DNA from 3 places in the Vreelandella sulfidaeris Esulfide1 genome. Region 3 is predicted to be linked to each of the others. Evidence: predicted binding sites of a transcription regulator. Region 3 holds the regulator's gene; each other region holds the start of a gene.

Region 1 (6,860 bases), 780 kb from region 3:
TGAGCTTAGATTTACGCCCATAAAGCGGGGTCTCTTAGAGCTCTGTCTCTTAGAGCTCTGTCTCTTAGAACGTCTCTTAGAACCGAGTCCCTTAGAAATGTGCCACCTTAGAACGGTGTAGAGCATCGCAGTGAATCCGAGGATCGGATTGTCGCTGTTTGTGCTAGTTATTACCCAGTGATTTTGAAAGGTAAATATTGAACGACACGTACCTGTGCCAACAATGGAGTGACCGCACATGAGTGATCAAAAGCAACCTCCCCAGCATCAAGATAAGCAGCCGGGCGATGAATACGCGATGCGCCCCGAACCCGAGTATATCCGTGAGAGCTACCGCGGCACCGATAAGCTGCTGGATAAAGTGGCCATTATTACCGGTGGCGACAGCGGCATTGGCCGCGCAGTGGCCGTTCACTACGCCCGGGAAGGCGCCGACTGTGCGATTGCCTATTTAGACGAAGATAAAGATGCTGAAGAGACTAAGCGATTAGTGGAAGCGGAAGGCCGCCATTGCTTGGTGTTAAAAGGCGATGTAGCGGAACCAGAATTTTGCCGCGATATCGTTAAGCGTACCCTTGATCACTTCGGTAAAATTAATATTGTGATCAACAACGCCGCTGAGCAGTACGATTGGGACGACATTACCGAGATCCCCGATGATCAACTGCTACGTACCTTCCAGACCAATATCTTTAGCCATTTCTATCTGACGAAATCTGCCCTACCGCATCTTAGCGAGGGTGACACCATCATTTCTACGTCATCCATCAACGCCTTTAAGGGCAATAATTCGCTGATCGATTACACCGCTACCAAGGGCGCTATTCAGGGATTGGTGCGCTCGCTAGCAATGTCACTGATGGACCGTGGCATTCGCGTTAACGCAGTGGCGCCAGGGCCAGTCTGGACCCCGTTAATTCCGGCCAGTTTTGATGACGAGAAGGTGGCGTCATTCGGCGGTCAGGTACCTATGAACCGTGCTGGCCAGCCCAGTGAAATGGGCCCCGCCTATGTTTATTTAGCCAGCGAAGAGTCGTCCTATATGTCCGGTCAAACCATGCACTTAAATGGCGGTGTTATTTTAAACACTTAATAAGCATCTAACGTGACTAGCTAAACACGTGACTAGCAAAACAAAAAGGGCGGTTTCGCCGCCCCTTTTATGGGTGTCTTACTTCACTCTTTACCGCCCACTATCATTTCTTTATATTAATCGACTTCTCACTTTCTACTTACCCCCTTATATGCACGCTTGAACGCTCACGCTTTAATTCCCACGCTTTAATTCCCACGTTTCAATACTATCCCCGTTCTACCCCGCCAGGATTTTTACTAATACCTTCGATTTGCGGGCGTGATTGTAAGTCTCGCGCTTAAGTGGCGGTAAGTCTTCTAAGCTGGCCGTATGAAAGCCATGCTCCACAAACCAATGCGCCGTGTGAGTGGTGAGCACGAACATGACATTTAAACCGCGCTGCCGGGCACGACGCTCCATGGCTTCCACTAGGCGCTCGCCCCGCTCGCCGCCGCGGTAGCTGTCGTGTACCGCTACGCAGGCGAGTTCAGCAATGCTGGTATCCGGGAATACATGCAGCGCGGCGCATCCGATCACCATGCCGTCGCGCTCGATCACCATGTAGTCGTCAATCTCGTGCTCCAACCGCTCACGAGAACGGGCGACCAGCATGCCCCGCCGCTCTAGGGGCTCGAGGAGTTCTAATAAACCCGCCACATCGTTGAGCGTAGCCGGACGCAGCTGTTCGTAACGGTGCTGGGTAATCATGGTGCCCACGCCGTCACGGGTGAATAGCTCACCCAACAAGGCATCGTGGTTGCGCCAGGAGAGCAAATGCGTGCGAGCTACACCTTCCCGTGCGGCGGTGCAGGCGGCCTGTAAATGGCGGGCTAGCTCGCTACCCGGTACGGCGTTCGTTAATCGTGGCTCGGCCTCCGCTGGCGAGAGCTGGCGAAGCAGCGCGCCGTGATCATCTTCTAGCCCTTCTGACTCGCCCAGCAAAATCAGCTTATCGGCCTTTAACGCTATAGCGGCGTGATGGGCTACTTCAGAAGCATCCAGATCAAACACCTCACCGGTGCTTGAGAAACCCAGCGGCGGCAATAGCACTAGCGAACCTTTTTCCAGCAGACCTTGAATGGCGCTGGCGCGCACGCGGCGCACTTCACCGCTGTGGTCGAAATCGACTCCTTCGCGTACGCCCAGCGGCTTGGCGGTCACCAGGTTGCCAGAGATGACACTCAGCTCTACGCCATGTAGCGGCGTGCTGGGCAGGCCCAGCGACAGCCGCGCTTCCAGCCATAGCCGCTGATGGGCAGCGACCTGCTCTACGTGCGCCATCACAGCGCGGTCTGCCACCCAGCGGCCATCAACGCGCGTTGGCTCTACGCCGGCGGCGCTTAACGCTTCGTGTACCTGGGGGCGAATACCAAATACCACCACCAAGCGCACGCCCAGGGTATGCAGCAGGGCTAAATCTTGAATCAGTTGCTCCCCTCGGCCAGACGCCATGGCTTCGCCTTCAATTAAGATGACAAAGGTTCGTCCCCGGTGAGCATTGATGTAAGGGGAAGCGTTACGAAACCAATCAACAAAAGGGAAGCGCGTATCCAAGGGCCGCTCTCCGGCAGCAGGTGAAAGAAACATGCGACGTTTATTACGTCCAATGGGTTACTTTACCAGAGCACAAAAAACAGCGGCACCTTCTAATGCAAATCTGCTCGATCTAATGCAGATAAACATGAAGATGCCGCTGTGATGTTACCGCTCAGTTGCTTCTAAACGCGTTCGAGCCTGCGTTTAATCGAACATGTTTAGCCGAACATGCCTTTGAACATAAAGAAGAACAGAATGGCGAGACCTGCGCCGGCTGGCAATGTGATCAGCCATGACATCGCAATCGTGCCAATAACGCGCAAGTTGAGGGCCGCCATACCGCGTGCCAGACCGACACCTAAAATTGCACCTACCAGCGTATGGGTCGTTGAAATCGGCAGGCCAGTGCCTGACGCCAGTACCACCGTCGTGGCCGCCGCCAGCGTGGCGGCAAAGCCGCGACTGGGGGTAAGTTCGGTAATGCCGGTACCCACGGTCGCAATCACTTTATGGCCGTAGGTGACCAAGCCCACCACAATGCCACCGCCGCCGAGTACCAATACCCACCATGGCACCAGCGCGGAGCCACCGATTTCACCGCCGGTTTGCACCACGCTAATCACTGCGGCCAGCGGGCCAACCGCATTCGCCACATCGTTAGAACCATGGGCAAAGGCCATGGCACAGGCAGTGAAGATCATCAGCACGCCAAATACACGTTCAACGTTGGCGTAGCCAAAGTGGTCCTTCGCATTGTGCTCGAACTTGATACGACGCTGCATCAGCCAGCCAATTCCCATAATCACGCCGCCCAGTAGAATCGATAGCAGCAGGCTTTGATTAAAGGTCAACTCAAGACCAACATGGGATAACCCCTTGGTCAGCGTCACCATCGAAACGATAAAGCCGACGAGAAACACATAGCCAGGTACATAGCGTTTCGCAGCAGCAAACGGGTTGTCATCTTCAAAGATTAGATAGTGCACCGATTTAAACAACACAAAGCCGATCGTACCCGCCAGCAAAGGGGACACTACCCAGCTCGCGGCAATCGTGCCCACTGCCCCCCAATCCACCATGGCGGGGCCAAGCCCTGCGACCGCAAAGCCAACAATCGCGCCGACGATCGAATGGGTGGTAGAAACTGGCCACCCCCTCATAGACGCTACCAGCAGCCATGTACCCGCGGCTAGCAACGCTGCCAGCATGCCATATACCAACAGCTGCGGGTCATCCTGCAATAGCTCAGGGTCGATAATGCCTTTGCGGATCGTATTGGTTACCTCACCGCCGGCTAACCAAGCACCCAGGAATTCAAAAACAACAGCAATTAAGATCGCTTGTTTGATGGTGATCGCTTTCGACCCCACCGAGGTTCCCATTGCATTGGCGACATCATTTGCACCAACGCCCCAGGCCATAAAGAAGCCAAACAAACAGGCCAAAATAATGAAGATTTCACCGTGCTGGGCAATAATCAGCATGAAAGGTCCCCTTAGCGGGCAGTCAGTATCTGCAGACGGCTACCCACACGCTCAGCGCGATCAGATAGTTCGCCAACCCATTCAATGATCTTGTAGAGAAAGATCACATCCACTGGCGGTAGCTGGCTCTCAAGCGAGAACAGTTGGCGACGGATCGTCACCTGTTGATCGTCGGCTTGATGTTCGAGGGTGTGCAGCTCGCGGATCATTTTCTGCATCACATCGGAGACGTTTTTGCCAAAGCCGGATTCAAGCAGGTCCTTGAGCTCTTCCAATGCCTGACGGGCTTGGGCGACACAAGCAATACTGGTACGAATGTAGTCACGCATCGGGTCGGCCAATTCATCCGGCACGCGCATTTTACGCCCCAGCATAATGCCGGTAATGTCGCGCACCTTGTTGGCGATTTTGTCTTGCACGCTGATCAAATCGAGCAAATCAGAGCGCGACACCGGTAAAAACATGGTGTTGGGCAGGTTCAACCGCAGCTCTGTTTTCAGCGTATCGGCGTCGTGCTCTAAGCGGGTGACGTTTTCGCGCAATTCAGCTGCTTTGTCCCAATCATCAACCAGCGTTGCTTCAAAAAACGGCAACAGTTGATCGGCACATTCATTAGCCTTGACGATATGGGCCAACAGCGGCTGGAATGGCGAGCGGCCAAACATCGAAGAAAAAGGATTGGAGGTAACCATAATGCCTTTTAGCCTATTTTCGGGGAGCCTGGAAATGGCGGCGCCAGTATAAAGAGTGCATCCGCCGGCGTCATGAAAAGTTCACAAAAGTAACCAAATATTCATTTAAATGTCACGATAACGAGGTAGCGAGCATCATGAAAAACTCTAGCCCAATGGAAGTAGAACTTAAACTCGCCCTCGCCCCGGAAGGCCCAGCTGCGCTGGTCAAGCACCCGTTCCTCGCGTCAGAACCCGCACTTCAACAAACCTTGGTCAATACCTACTTTGATACGCCTGAAGGCGATTTGACCAACGCGCGAATTGCGTTACGCCTGCGTCAGGTAGATGGTCAAGTACTGCAAACGGTGAAAACCGCTGGTCAGGGCGGCGGCGGGCTCTCTCAACGAGAAGAGTGGGAGTGGCAAGTTTCTGGCTCACAGCTGGATCTGGCCGGGCTGGCCGCACTGCCCCCCTTTCAAGGCGCCCTTGGCGGTGTACTGGACTCGCTAGCCCCTCAACTGCGTACCGATTTCTCACGACGCAGTTGGCAGCTAACCGATTGTTTAGTAACCCCAGGTTCCGCAGGCCAGGGTAATCATATTGAACTGGTGCTGGATGAGGGCGCTATTATCAGCGGTGACTACCGCACGTCAATTCGCGAGATGGAACTCGAATTAAAGAGCGGCGAGCCGGAAGCGCTATGGACGCTGGCCCTGAAGCTAGCGGAGCAGGTGCCGCTACGCCCTTCTGATAGCAGCAAAGCATCCCGAGGCAATGCGCTCAGCAATCAACACTGGCCGCTGCCGGAAGCACACTCCCCAGCGGAATGGCTGCACCGTGCCACGCTGGCCCTGGATGCCTATCACGACAGCCAACAAGCGGCCTTTCTTACCCATGCCCAAGAGGCACTAGCGCGGCTAGCCGAGCATCCAGCGCTAGATATAACGGCGCGCGCTCATGCCCAAGCGCTGACCAGTGGCCTAAATGGGGCTGGCCAGCCCAGCACAGTATATGGAAAAGCTGCGTTGGCACTCGCCCATCGCTTGGCGTACCAAACCACGCTACGCTAACAGTTTAAGTTTAGTGTTCTTTTCAAGACTATTCTTTCAGGACCGTATTAAGGCTCACTTCGGGATGATGCAATGAATTTACACTTAACCCCTGGCAAAGAAGACCTACGCGTCCGACTGTTTCATATTATTTTTGAATCAGACACGCCGGGCGCAAAAGCGTTTGATATCGCCTTGATTGTGGCGATTTTGATGAGCGTCGCCGTCATCATGCTGAGCAGTATCGAAATATACGCTGAACGCTACGGGCATATATTTTTCTATCTCGAGTGGGCTTTTACGCTGCTGTTTACCATCGAACTAGCCTTGCGAATCTACTGCTTGGAACGACCTACGCTCTATTTAAAGAGCTTTTACGGCATTGTCGACTTAATTGCCATTTTGCCCATCTGGCTGGTATTACTCGTGCCGGGCGCTCATGGGTTAGTGATTGTTCGCTTGCTGCGGGTACTACGCATTTTTCGTATTCTGCGCTTGATGGAGTTTGTTGGCGAAGCTCGATTGTTGATGGACGCGCTCAAACGCAGTTTGCGCCAGATTCTGCTGTTTTTTAGCGCCATTTTAATGGTAATAACGTTGTTCGCAGCGTTGATGTATACCATTGAATCCCCCGAGGCGGGCTTCACCAGCATCCCCATGTCGATGTACTGGGCCATCGTGAGCATGACCACCGTTGGCTACGGTGACATCGTGCCCGCCACATCGCTGGGCAAATCGATTACCGTGGTATTGATGCTGCTCGGCTACTCGATTATTGCCGTGCCTACCGGGGTATTCTCAGCGCAGGTGATCCGCTCGATTCGTGAGGAGCGTTATTCAGAAGAAGCCTGTCCCGGTTGCGGGTACGACCGTCATGAAAAGCGTGCCCGTTACTGTCTGCGCTGCGGCACCTGGCTAGACGAAGATAGCGAAGATCCGCGCAAAGCCAACAACGAGCCGGCTTCTGAATAGATTAAACTTGGAAGGGAGTAATATCCCCACGCCCTTCGCGGATAATTTTAGGCGGCAGTTCCCGCAAGTC
Region 2 (6,860 bases), 350 kb from region 3:
GTGGAGCATTATGAAATCGCCACTTACGGCACGCTGTGTTCTTTAGCGGAACAATTAGGTTACACCGAAGCTAAAAACATCCTGGCCGAGACTCTTAAGGAAGAGAAGTCTACGGATGACAAGCTAACCACGTTAGCCAAAGAAAACGTTAACAAGAAAGCTGGTTAACGTACCTGAATTTTCCCTGTATTTAGGGTGGGCTTAATCAAATTAGCCCACCCTTCTTACTGGCATTACTGCCTAGCTTATTAGCTAAACACAAACCGCTATAACCCCCTCAACTATACCCCCACTGGCCCACCATCGCGTTTTTGTATCACAACAGTAGCCGCCCGAGGCCGTACCTGACCGCTAGCCGCGACAGTAGCGTCTTGAGCCAGCGCATCGCCATCGGCTGGCCAGTTACCTGGATGCTGAATATTAATGAACAGCGCGGTTTTATCCGGCGTAGCAAAAATACCGGTGACTTCGCAGCCGTTCGGCCCTACCGCAAAGCGTTTTAGCTGCTGCTGATTGCTACTGTTAACCACCGGCCCGGCGCCTTTAATATCATCCAGCCCGTTGGGCACGACCGCGAGCAGTTGGTCGTTGGTGTACTCCGTGATGCCATCATAGCCGTTATCGGTCTGGATCCAGAGAATGCCCTGCCCGTCGCTGCGCTCGTCGAACCAAAGCCCATCAGGGCTTGCAAACTGGTTCATTTCAGTCAGGCCTGAGTGGTTATCTGCATCATCAGTAGCCGCACCAAACACGAACACTTCCCAGGTAAAGGCGTTCGGCAGACGACTTTCACGCCAGCGGATGATGTGTCCGGCCTCGTTATTGGCACGCGGATTCGCCGCGTTGGTCGGTGCTAGATCGTAACCGACACCCCTTTGCTCCAACCGCTCGCCGTCGTTGGTGAAAGTAGGAGAGGTATCCTCTGCAGTACGTTGGCTATTATTGGTTAGGGTGAGATAGACATCGCCCGACGCGGGATCAACCGACGCCCATTCCGGACGATCCATCGGCGTTGCACCCAACAAATCCGCTGCATCGCAGGTGTTGATAATGAGACCTGCCACATCGTCGTCGGCTAGCCCTAATGCCGCCGCCAGCGTACGGCCATCGCGTGTTTGAGCACTGGGCGTTAGCGGCAGCCACTCACCGCTGCCATCTGCATGGAAACGGGCCACATAGAGGGTGCCGTTATCCAAATATTTGTTGCCAATGGCAAGACGATCGTACTCTGCACCTGGGCGGTTGGCATCGGCGGGATCCCAGGCAGCATCAGAAACATATTTATATACGTACTCGTTGCGGGCATCGTGCCCCGAGTAGTAAACCACCGGCTGCCCTGCTTCCAGTTTGCCTAACCAGCACCCTTCATGGCGAAAACGCCCTAATGCCGTCCGCTTAACCGCCCCGGCGTCAGTGTAAGGATCGACTTCTACCTGATAACCGAACGTACGTGCTTCGTTACGGTAGTCATTCTCGGCGCGCTCGCCACGTGGAGTAATATCAAAGCGGGCAAATTCCTCATTTTCCTCCGAGATGTCGCCTGCTGAGGTATCCCAGCCATAGCGGCTCTTGTCCGTAGGAATACCGATACGGGCGTCGTCTTGGAAACGCTCGCCACGATTGACGAAAATATCGGGCCAATTCTCTTCACAGGCAATGTAAGTGCCCCAGGGCGTGACCCCGTTGCCGCAGTTATTATTCGTGCCGCGGGTTTGCATGCCCGTCGGAGAGAACTGCGTTTTTACATAGCTGCTACCCGCGACAGGACCGGAAAGATCCATCACCGTCGCACTCGTGAAGCGGCGGTTATAGCGCGATCCCGGCACATGCGTCCAGCGGCCGTCAGCATCTTTCTCTACCTCTACCAGAGTGACACCGTGGGCGTTGATCTCGGTGCGTGACTCATCTGCTGGCCGCTTGCCCTCTTCGGTATTGGTGGGGCCGCCTTGGGGCGCCCATAGCGCAGCTTGATCGATATATTCATTGTTCAGTGCCAGCACGAAACGACGCGAGGCGTTATCGGCGTCCAGAGCAAAACCAGCCATGCCGTCATGATGCATGCCCACGCTTGCCGCCTGACGCTCAGGGGTCATAGCCTGATCAGCCTGCCACGTGTCGCCCACACTTAACGGCGTGCCCCAAGGTACTAACACCTGAGCCACATAGCCTTCCGGTACCACGATCGCATCAGTAAGTGAGCCGCGCACTGCTTCGAAAGCGAGTGACAGGGGTGTTTTCTGCGTGCCACTTGCAGCAAATGCTTGGGCAGCGCCACCAAAGCTGAGCATCGAAGCAGCCGCTACTCCCAAGCCACCGCGCATCACATCACGTCGGGATACATGACGTGCCAACACCTCGGCGAAAGGTTGATTGCTGCTGTGATTAAACAGGCGATGATCTTCTATCTCTTTACTCATTTTGGTCTCCCCCAGATGTTTGTAGGTCACAATTGAACATGAGAAGACACTAAAGAGGCTAAGTGACAGCATGATGACGGGGGAGACTGCAAAGAGATGAATGCCGTTTGTAGTGTTGGACGCTTTTACTATCCAGGCCCTATTGAGGGACGCTCAGAACTCTGCTAAATTAACGCTAATAGTTATCATTAACATAGGAGTTATTCTCTCATGCAGCTACCCGAGAAGGGCACTGGTCAGGGAGATACGTCATCCTCAATGCCCCGCGAGGTGGAGAGTAGAGAATTACTTGGCAGTTCCGGCCAATTGATTATTCACCATGAACAGCGCCGCTACGTTTTACGCCGCACCAAAAGCGGCAAGTTAATACTTAACGCCTGATATAAAAGTTAGTCACTCATCATAGCCAGCCACCTGCAGCCTTACTGCAACCAGCCAGCGATGTCTTCCACCTCTCTTTGTTGGAACTCTCTGGCACATGAAACACACACGCACCTTTAGTGGCCTCTTGTTAACGCTACTCCCCCTGCTAACCGCCCAAGCAGATGATGCCGAACTTAACCCGGTGACGGTCACCGGCACCCGAGCGCCTACCGACCTTTCCCGGGCACCGCTGATTATCGATATTATTGATCGCGATGACGCCGTGCTGGCCACCGCTAGCCGAGTCGAAGATGTGCTTAGCCGCCAACCAGGCCTGCACGTCGCAGGACAAGGCCGCCGCAATGGCCAAACACTCAGCATGCGCGGTTTTGGCAGCAAAGGGGTGCTGGTGCGCTTGGATGGCGTTCGTCAGGATATTTCCACCGGCCACATCGGTAACTTCTTCCTCGACCCTGGCTTGATTCAAGAAGTGCAGATAGCGCGCGGTGCGCTCTCAAGCCTATATGGCAGCAATGCCATGGGCGGGGTCGTCAGCTTTACCAGCGTGGATGCCGATGACCTGCTTACCCCTGGCGAAGATAGCGGCGTGCGCCTTTCCGTCGGCGGTGCAACTGCCAGCGATGAGCTGCGGGGAAGCCTTACCGCCTTTGGCCGCCACGATACCAGCAACGGCGAAGTAGACGGCCTGTTTTCAGTCGGCCGCAGTGAATCTGGCGACATCCGCCGCGCCGGTGGCGATGAAGCAGAAGAGGATGCCACGCTCAATAGCCTGCTGCTAAAAGGTGGTTGGGAGCCAAGCGACGAGCAACGGGTATTTATGAGCTGGCAGCACTATGACGAAGACGCCACCCAGCCCGCCAACCCACAGCAGCTTTCAACCGATGCCAGCAATCCGCTGCGCGACCGCGATGTTCAGAGCAACAACGTTCAGCTCGGCCACCGCTGGCAGCCCAGTGGGACAACCGAAGTCACTTCACGGCTTACCTTTAGTCAGCAGGATATTGATGAGGCTCAGGCCAACCGCACGCTAGAGCGGGTCGGGCTACAAAGTGACGGCTACCACACCATGAATCACGGCTGGCTTACGCAAACGCTGGTATTTGGTGCCGAACTGGAGCAGGCCCGCCAACGACCGGAGGGTGACGCCAATGGCTTCCCCAACGCCGATATCGATACCCAGGCCGCCTATCTCGACACCACGCTTACCGCTGGTCGCTATCTGGCCGATGGCGGTGTAGGGCAGTTTGACGTTTGCCTGGGTGCCCGCTATGACCGTTACGATGCCAGCGGACAAAACGATGCCGATAGCGTCCACGATCAAGTGTCTCCGCGTTTTCGTCTCGCTTGGCGGCCCGATGACGCTTTGATGCTATTCTCCGGCTACGCCGAAGCCCTCCGCGCCCCCAGCCTGTCCGAGCTTTATGCGAACGAGCGCCACTTCGCTGGCTTCTGCGCCGGGCCCTTCTTCTGTACACCAGATAACTATTGGATTCCCAACCCCAGCCTATCGCCTGAATCCAGCCACACCTGGGAAAGCGGCGCCGTTTGGCATCAGGGCGATTGGCAACTGCGCGCCAGCTACTTCGATACCCGCGCGGACGACTTTATTGATACCCAGGTCGACATTATGGCGGGCACCACCCAAGCGGTGAATGTGCAGCGTGCTCAGCTTTGGGGCTATGACGCCCGGGTTACCTGGCAGCCTACCCCCTTCCCATTCCTAACAAGCTTTGCAGGCCTCTCGGAAGTTTCCGGTAAAGATCGCGACTCTGGCGAACCGCTGGGCAGCCAGACACCCCTGGAAGCGACCCTAGGCAGTGAATTAACGCTCAATAACGGCAGTGTCCGCCTGGGCTGGCAAGCACGCTTTGCTAAATCCTTCGATAAACAGGGCGACGACGAACGCCTGCCCGGCTATGGCCTGCACGACGTTCATCTTGCCTGGCAACTCACTCCGGCCGTGGATACCTCGCTGCGCCTAGCCAATCTTGGCGACAAGGTTTGGTACCGCCCTGACGGCAGCCTGGGCGACGGGCGCAGCCTGTTCGCCACTCTTAACTGGCAGTGGTAAACCCATCCAGTCAACCCGATAGAGGTGCGTCATGATTTCATCCCAACAGATCGCCATTATCGAAGCTTTTGATGCGGCGCGCACCGCTCAGCCGCGCCTCCCCGCGATTGAGATTGCAGAGCGATTATCTATCAGCGAGGGCGAGCTTCAGGCCGCCCGTTTAGGCCGTGATGTATGGACGCTGCCACTCTCGCCTAGCGATATCGCCGCTTACCTGCCGCAGTTGGGGCGGGTTAAAGCCCTAACCCGCTCACGACTGGCCGTGCTAGAACAAACCGGCGATTACCCTGAGCTCCGCGACGGGCCACAAACAGGTTTATTACTCGATCCCGGTGGTCTGGACCTACGGCTACTCTACACACACTGGCACTGGGCTTGTTTGATTCGTGACCCAATGCCTGACGCAAAAGAGCCAGCGCCTCCGTGGCGTTGGAGCCTGCAGATATTCAACCAGCATGGCTGCGCCGTTCACAAATGCTTTGCCCTGGAGAACCCACTGCCGCGCCCTTGGGGTGCATTAGCCGCCTTGGGCACCCGGGACACACCGGCGTTTACCCAGAGCATGCCGCGCCTAAAGCGCCCGCTGCCTGAAGCGCCGAACCTCGCTAGCGAGTGGGGTGCAATGCGCGATGTACACCAGTTCTTTGCTCTCCTTCAGCGCCATCAACTGGAGCGTATCGAGGCTAACCAATTAATGGAAGGTCGCTATACCCGTGCGCTACCTGTGAACGCCCTGGAAACAGTGCTTCAGCAGGCAAGCCAACGTGCGCTGCCTTTGATGCTGTTTGTCGCCAGCCCCGGCTGCGTGCAGATCCGTACCGGTGATTTACCCGCTCCCCAACGTGCTCGCGGTTGGTTAAACCTGTTTGGCGAGCAATTCACCCTGCACCTTGATGACACTGCGATTGACCAAGTGTGGCAAGTCAGCAAGCCCAACCGCGACGGTGGCGTGACCAGCATTGAAGCCTTCGATGCCGAAGGCTCGTTAGTGCTGCAGCTTTACGCGGAGCGTCAGGAAGGGGGTACTGAAAGACGCGAGTGGCGGCAACTACTGGACGAGCTAGGAAGCTGCGAGGAGGTCGCATGATCCAGCACCACTTAAAGACACGCCTGTTGCTTGGCATCATAGCATTGGGATGGCTGCTGGTAGGCGCACCGCTAGCCCATGCCGATGAGCACCGGCATGCTGACGGGCGTTGGCTAGTACTCGGCGGAGATATCGCCGAAATCCTGGGCGCCTTGGATGCCGATATTAATGTTGTCGCGCGGGACGATACTGTGCTTTATCCGCCGGAAATGGCTGCTTTACCGTCAGTCGGCTATCTACGTCAACTCTCTGCGGAAAGCGTGCTTTCTGTTCAGCCTGACCACGTGTTAGCCGCCGGGCACGCAGGGCCCAAAGAGGTGCTGGAGCAGCTAGAAGCGGTGGGGCTTGAGGTAGCGCTCATCAACGCCCCGCCCTCCCTCGATGCCATGGCCGAAAAAGTCCGCGCCGTTGGTCAACTAACCAATCGTAGCCAGGAAGCAGATGCCTTGGCGGCCACACTGAACGAGAAACTTGACCGGTTAGCCAACCTGCCAGCCCTACCCTCGACCCGTGCCATGTTTATTATGCAGCATAGCGGCTTAACGCCCCGTGCGGCGGGCAGCAACACGGCAGCGCATACCGCGCTCGAAGCGGTGGGCCTGGAAAATGCCTTTGCCGAGATGCAGGGCTATCACAGTGTGGGTGCCGAAGCTCTGGCCCGCGAAGCCCCCGACATCGTGGTTGTCTCCGAACGAGGGCTGGCAGCGATGGGCGGAGAGGACGCACTGTGGCAACTGCCCGGCATGGCGTTAACCCCCGCAGGACGCGAGCAGCAGTTTATCGTGATTAACGACCAAGCGTTGCTCGGCTTTGGCCCTCGTACCCCTGATCAGTTGCTCACCTTGCGTCAGGGCGTCGAAGCTCTGTTAGGCATAACCGCCACCGCCCAGTTAAGTCCATG
Region 3 (6,860 bases):
GCGGCAGCGCGCCCGGCAATGAGTACCTCCTGGTGGCAGTGGGTTGCTTCGACAGATTCATTAACCGCTCGTTTAATGGCTGCTGGTGGTGAAAAACAGTTTCGAGTGCGGCTGCTGTGCCAGGGTGTAGGCTGGCCACGACAAGATGAGGCACGGGCGTTGGGCATTGCCCCTAAGCGTTATGCATGGCTGCGTGAAGTAGCGTTGTGTTTAGATAACACGCCATGGGTGGTGGCGCGCTCGGTCGCCCCGCTAACGCAGGTAAAAGGCCATCGTTTGGAAGGGTTGGGTGAGCGCTCGCTAGGCAGCTGGTTATTTCGTCAGCCAGGTGTAGTGCGTGGGCCGTTGGAGGTCACGTCTCAACCCCTGCCGTTTGCCAGTGTCAGTGTGAAGGGAATAGAGAATAGCTGTGCTTGGGGCCGGCGCTCGGTTTTTCATCACGGCTGTCAACACGGCGGTCTGTCACTATTGGTTCAAGAGTACTTTTCGTGTGCGATGGCGGATGAACTGGATTTGCCTTCGCGCTAGGCTAACGTCTGCATCTTATTTCTGTGAGGTAAACATGGATCGTTCACTGTTACGGCCAAAGGGGTTTGCTCGCGTGTCAGATTTTTTACAGCTGATGCGCCTGAATCGACCCATTGGTACGTGGCTGTTGATGTGGCCGACGCTTTGGGCGCTGTGGTTTGCCAGCGAGGGAGTACCGGGGCGAAATGTGCTGCTCATTTTTGTGGCCGGCGTCTATGTAATGCGTGCTGCTGGCTGTGTGGTGAACGATTATGCGGATCGCCACTTTGACGGCCATGTGAAACGTACTAAACATCGTCCGCTAGCCACCGGCCGTATCAGTGAAACCGAGGCTCAGTTGCTGTTTATTGTTCTGGTAGCCGCTGCGTTTATCCTGGTGCTGTTGACCAATTGGTTTACGGTACTGCTCTCGTTGGGTGGTGTATTGCTGGCGGTTATTTACCCCTTTATGAAGCGCTATACCCACTTTCCACAGGTGGTATTGGGGGCGGCGTTCTCCTGGGCCATTCCGATGGCCTTTGGTGCAGTGCTGGGCTACGTACCGCTGGAAGCATGGCTGCTGTTCTTTGCCAATGTGCTATGGACTGTCGCGTACGACACGCAATACGCCATGGTCGACCGCGACGATGATTTGAAAATTGGTATCAAGTCGACAGCTGTACTGTTTGGAAATGCGGATTGTTTGATGATCGGTTTACTGCAGGTGGCCACGCTAGGATTGCTGGGCTGGGTAGGCTGGCGGGTCGGATTAGGCGGTTTTTTCTGGTTGGGGCTTACCGCCATGGCAGCCACCTTTCTGCACCAGCAGCGCTTGATTTACCAGCGCGACCGGGATCTCTGCTTCCAGGCGTTTCTTAATAACCACTGGTCGGGCCTGCTGATTTTTGCTGGTATCGCGCTAAGTTGGTGGCCTGCAACTGGGCAATAATCACTATTGTCATCTAACTGTCATCAAGACATGGTGTTATCGTCATTGACATGTCATTGAGCTAGTTTCCTTTAGCTAGCTTTCTCTGAACTGGTTTTTTTGAACACCGTGAGGCTCTGGTATGACCGCCAAGACCGTTCTGATTGTCGATGATGAGGCGTCGATTCGCGAGATGATCGCGGTAGCGCTGGAAATGGCTGACTATCGCGTGCTTGAAGCGGATAATGCCCAGGATGCTCATGCCATGGTCGTTGATCACCAGCCCGATTTGCTGCTGCTTGACTGGATGATGCCTGGAACTAGTGGTATTGAGCTGGCTAGACGCTTAAAGCGTGAAGAAACCACCGCTGAGATCCCCATTATCATGCTCACCGCCAAGGGTGAAGAAGATAATAAAATTCAAGGGCTTGAAGCCGGCGCCGATGATTACATCACCAAACCGTTTTCTCCTCGTGAATTGGTGGCACGGCTAAAAGCAGTGCTCCGCCGCGCGACCCCGCGTGGCGTCGAAGACCCGATTGAGATTAACGGCCTGTTGCTTGATCCAGTGAGCCACCGGGTAAGCGCTCACGGCAAAGCGCTGGAAATGGGTCCCACCGAGTATCGTTTGTTGCAGTTTTTTATGACCCATCAAGAGCGTGCCTACACACGCAGCCAACTGCTTGACCAAGTGTGGGGTGGCAATGTGTATGTTGAAGAGCGTACAGTCGATGTGCATATTCGTCGCTTACGAAAAGCGCTAGGCAATGTGCATCAAAGCCTGATTCAAACGGTTCGGGGCACCGGTTACCGTTTCTCTGCACGGGTATAAGTGTGCGTCTATGGAGTCGTGAACTGTGGCGACTAGTGTGGCTAGCCGCGCTGGGCACTTGCTTAGGATGGTTGCTGGGCGCTGCTGGGTTGGGGCTCGCGGCCGGGCTTGCAGTTTGCCTGTTTTACCACCTGCGGCAGCTGCGCGAACTCTACTTGTGGTTAACCCTTCATCCTCACGACGAACCGCCTGCGGCCCGAGGAATGTGGGGCGAACTGTTTGATCGCTTGTACCGCTACCAAAAGAGTCAGCGTATAACTCAAAGCCGACTGCGGGCCACCTTGGCGCGCATCCAAGAGTCGTCTGAAGCGATGCGCGACAGTGTGGTGATGCTTGATAGACATGGTGACCTGGAATGGTGGAACAGCGCTGCAACAGCCATGCTGGGGCTACAAACCGCCCATGACCGTGGTCAGCACATTACCAATCTCCTGCGCGACCCAAGCTTTATCCGCTATTTTAATGCGCGGGACTATAGCGAGCCGCTAACGCTAACGTCGCCGATTGATGAGCGGCAAATCCTGCAGTATCAAATTACTTTGTATGGTGATGATGAAAGGCTGGTAATGGCACGGGATATTACTCGCTTGCATCGCCTAGAGCAGATGCGGCGTGATTTTGTTGCCAACGTATCCCACGAGCTGCGCACTCCTTTAACGGTCCTTTCCGGCTACCTGGAAACCTACACCGATATTGCCGACCAACTGCCTCCGCGTCTTGGAAAGAGCATTCACCAAATGCAAGAACAGACGCAGCGAATGCAAAATTTGGTGAATGATTTATTGCTTCTATCTCGTCTCGAAATTGACCAGGGGGGTAAAGATCATCATCCACTGTCACTGGGTCCTTTACTACAAAGCATTTGTGATGATGCGCTGGCTCTTTCGCATCAGCGACATACCATTACCGTAGCGCTTGAAAGTGATGCATGCTTACTTGGTAGTGAGCAGGAAATCCGTAGTGCGATCTCAAATTTAGCCTTCAACGCCGTTCGCTATACACCGGTGGGAAGCCATATCACAATACGCTGGAAAAAGAGCACTACCGGCGGTGGTTGCATAGACGTTGAAGACAATGGCGAGGGTATTGACCCCGTCCATATCCCCCGACTAACCGAACGTTTCTACCGTGTTGATAAAGGACGTAGCACCGCGACCGGCGGCACCGGTTTAGGCTTGGCGATCGTGAAGCACGTGTTGTTACGTCATGATGCGCAACTGCACGTTGAATCCCACCCCGGCAAAGGCGCACTTTTTCGCTGCATCTTCCCCTCCTCGCGTCTTATCCAATCCTGAGACGGGTTACATCGCATAATTCTTGTAGATGTGTGCAATGTTGGCATGCAAGATTGGTAATACTTTGCGCATGTGTCATTTCTACACATTTTCTACGTTATATTTTAGTTGTTTCGCTTTAAAAAAATAGCTGAATTTTTTATTAAATTGTTGATTATTATATACTTTATTTAATTATTGGTTGATTGGCATAATCACTGCACTATTATGGTTAAGGAAGACGACCGCAGGAAATGCTGGCTACTGGTTAGCCCTTCTTTCTTAACGAAGCAGTATCAAACAGCGATCGGAGGTGGAATATGATGTCCAAGGATTTTCTCAAGAAAGCTGGCATTTTAGGTGTTTCTTTTGGTTTAGTGGCGAGCCCATTAGCCTTTGCTCAAACAGATGAAGACTCTGCTATTGATGAAAACCAAGGTATTACGGTTGAGGAGCAGCCGTTGGATACCCAATCTCATGATAAGGCAGAATCAGGCGACTACGAAGAAAAAGAACTGACGACTGACCATAATACCCAAGGTCCAGATACTGTCGGTGAGCCAAATTCAACAGATGCTAGTGGCGATCAAGAGTACACACCTGAAGAAGTAGTTGAAGAAAATAGCGCTGATTAATTTTTCAATTATTTGATATCAAAGGTTAGTTTTACGATATCCAAGATATGCTTTTTCAATGGATGATGAAGCGATCAAAACAGGAAGTTTTATAGGCAAGGATGGTTTTTAGATTCATGGATGAATCAGTAGGCAATCAAAACGCTAGTGAGGGTAAATTCCAAGGTTGGAGTCCCGCACAAGGAGTGGAAGCTAGTGTTAGTTATTACCTATTCTGATGTCAGGCCCCGCGTAAACGGGGCCTAATTTTTGTTGCCTGCTTTTGCTATCCTCGCTATCCTCGCTATCCCAGTATTTTCTTCTTTCCTTTTCTTTCTCTTTCTTTACCTTTTTACATCCCTTCTCTCTGTTTTCTATAACGATTGCACCGGTTGGTCTAGCTAAGGCTGGCTAGAAATAATGAGCAACTGCGAAGTTTAGGCATACGCATAAATTTTTTAACGCAGCATGAAAGCATTGGACACGTTTTGTAACAAAAACTTGCAATAGGCTGGAGATATGTTACGTTAATGGGGTGGGTGAATCATGCAAATGCATGCCACACATCAGGGATGCACATGGATTCAAGGAATGGATCAAACGACAATCAGAGCGCTAGTCAGGGTTAAATTCCAAGGTTGGAATCCCACAAAAGGAATGGAAGCTAGTGTTAGCCATTGTCATAAATTGTGTTCTTAGACCCTGCCTAGGCGGGGTCTGATTTTTTGTGTCCAGAAGCACAATAGCACTCAGTGATGGTGATGGCCTTCCGCAGCTTCGCTACCTTCTTGGGCACTTTGTACCCAGACTTCGATGTCCACATCACCTTGTTCAGCAAAGGTGAGCGTGAGGGGAAACCGTTCGCCCTCTTTTAGCGGCTCGGCTAATCCAATCAGCATTAAGTGCAAGCCGCCTCCGGGGCGCATGGTAGTGGTCTCCCCGACCTCGACGTGAATCTCGTCCACATGGCGCATCTGCATCATATCGCCGTCCATTTGCATTTCATGCAGTTCAACTGTGTCGCTGGCTGGGCTGCTTGCACCCATCAGGGTAACAGGGGCTGACAAGGCGGTGATATCCACATAAGCAGCGCCGTTGCTAGCTCCCGGAGGGGTTGGGGTGGCGAAGGGGTGCGCGATACGCATAGCGTCTGTTTGGACGTCATGAGCTATCGCTACTGACGCCACCAGAGAAAGGGCGCTGACAACACACACACCCAGCCAAGTGATGGGTTTGATCATTCGTTTATTCCTTTATTGTTGATTGAGAGCAGGAGCGTGATCTAGCACGTAACAGTAGCAAAGTCGCCGAGCACAGGTAATAAGCGCCTACTGTGGTGTGATGCCGCGTGCGTCATTATATGCGTCTCTGTAGTGGTCATCCCAGAGCAGTACGGCGCCCGCCACTGCACCAGGAAGCAGAAAAAGATTGGCCAATGGAATCCAGGTGATAAGTGTGACCAATCCGCCAAAGCTGAGGCTTTGCCACCAGCGTTTCGAAAGTCGTTGGCGCATATCGGCAAACGTCACTTTGTTGTTATCCATAGGGTAGTCCAAATAAGTAATGGCCATTACCCAGGCGGAGAAGAGCGCCCACAGCAGCGGGGCAGCTAAATTCAGCCCCGGGATCCAGCTAAGCACAAACAGGCCAGCGGCGCGCGGCAGTATATAAGCAAGCTTAACAAACTCGCGACCAACAGCATCAATGGCTGTTTTAGTAAGGTTGCGGTCGTCGATGGGTTCGTTCCCCGTTACCTGCGTTTCGACCTTGGCGGCCAAAAAACCGTAAAACGGGGCGGCGATTAAGCTGGTTACCAGCGTGAAGGTGAAAAACACCACCACTAGCAGGCTAACCACGAACAGGGGCCAAATAAGCCAGGAGAGCCAATCGAGCCAGGTCGGCACCATATTCATCCAGTGGGCCAACCACCCATCGAAGCGGTTAAGCACAAAGCTGAACATGCTGACATAAACAATCAGGTTGACCAGAATGGGTAGAAACACATAGCGGCGCATACCTGGCTGATACACACAGCGTGTGCCTCGGCTAAGCGCAGTGACAGCATCCAGCATGATGGGGAGACTCCTTATGATTCAAACGTCCAGGCCGCTCAGCGGCCTGGACGTATTGCAGGAGGAAACCCCTTTCAGGTCAAGACTTTTTTAGTACCTGCGGGTCCAGGTTGTCGGGATCGCTATGGCGGATATCCAACCCTTTGACAAGATAAACCACGTACTCGGCAAGGTTATCAGCATGGTCACCGACGCGCTCAAGCGCGCGCAAAACCCACATAATGCTGAGGACAGAGGTAATGGAGCGTGAATCTTCCATCATAAACGTCATGAGTGAGCGCATCGCGCTGCTGTACTCGTCGTCCACCAGCTCATCTTCACGCACAACCTGCATGGCCAAGTCGGTGTCAAAGCGGGCAAAGGCGGTGAGTGCATCGCGCAGCATTTTGCGGACATGCTCGCTGATATGACGCACTTCCACCAAACCGCGAATAGTGCTGGTGCTTTCACTCAGCAGCAGGGCATTGCGGGCGATTTTGCTGGCCTCATCGCCAATGCGCTCAAGATCAGAAGTAGCACGGATAACGGCGAGCACCAAGCGTAGATCGGACGCGGCAGGCTGGCGCCGCGCCAGTACCCGGGTACATTCATCGTCGATTTGCAGCTGTAGATCGTTGACCTGGCGATCATTGT

What was found. Region 3 encodes PhoB, which activates phosphate uptake and scavenging genes when phosphate is short. Its sites were predicted from a motif close to TGTCATANNNNTGTCANA; they were not measured.
Region 1: the regulator PhoB is predicted to act here: its motif matches at 4,887-4,904, upstream of ACW44H_RS03310 (CYTH domain-containing protein).
Region 2: the regulator PhoB is predicted to act here: its motif matches at 2,479-2,496, upstream of ACW44H_RS17635 (PhoX family protein).

Annotation. Positions count from the first base shown of each region.
Region 1 covers NZ_CM133364.1:701,629-708,488, reverse strand. The annotation lists gene ACW44H_RS03330 (SDR family oxidoreductase) at 239-1,093, shown strand; gene argA (amino-acid N-acetyltransferase) at 1,313-2,629, opposite strand; gene ACW44H_RS03320 (inorganic phosphate transporter) at 2,830-4,095, opposite strand; gene ACW44H_RS03315 (TIGR00153 family protein) at 4,107-4,787, opposite strand; gene ACW44H_RS03310 (CYTH domain-containing protein) at 4,925-5,839, shown strand; gene ACW44H_RS03305 (ion transporter) at 5,912-6,790, shown strand; gene ACW44H_RS03300 (L-threonylcarbamoyladenylate synthase) at 6,792-6,860, opposite strand, start outside.
Region 2 covers NZ_CM133364.1:3,788,245-3,795,104, forward strand. The annotation lists gene ACW44H_RS17630 (YciE/YciF ferroxidase family protein) at 1-168, shown strand, start outside; gene ACW44H_RS17635 (PhoX family protein) at 282-2,417, opposite strand; gene hemP (hemin uptake protein HemP) at 2,628-2,798, shown strand; gene ACW44H_RS17645 (TonB-dependent receptor domain-containing protein) at 2,896-4,872, shown strand; gene ACW44H_RS17650 (ChuX/HutX family heme-like substrate-binding protein) at 4,904-5,959, shown strand; gene ACW44H_RS17655 (heme/hemin ABC transporter substrate-binding protein) at 5,956-6,860, shown strand, end outside; gene ACW44H_RS17660 (FecCD family ABC transporter permease) at 6,858-6,860, shown strand, end outside.
Region 3 covers NZ_CM133364.1:4,134,417-4,141,276, reverse strand. The annotation lists gene ACW44H_RS19235 (chorismate--pyruvate lyase family protein) at 19-528, shown strand; gene ubiA (4-hydroxybenzoate octaprenyltransferase) at 563-1,456, shown strand; gene phoB (phosphate regulon transcriptional regulator PhoB) at 1,578-2,267, shown strand; gene phoR (phosphate regulon sensor histidine kinase PhoR) at 2,270-3,562, shown strand; gene ACW44H_RS19215 (hypothetical protein) at 3,865-4,176, shown strand; gene ACW44H_RS19210 (copper chaperone PCu(A)C) at 4,905-5,396, opposite strand; gene cysZ (sulfate transporter CysZ) at 5,484-6,227, opposite strand; gene phoU (phosphate signaling complex protein PhoU) at 6,307-6,860, opposite strand, start outside.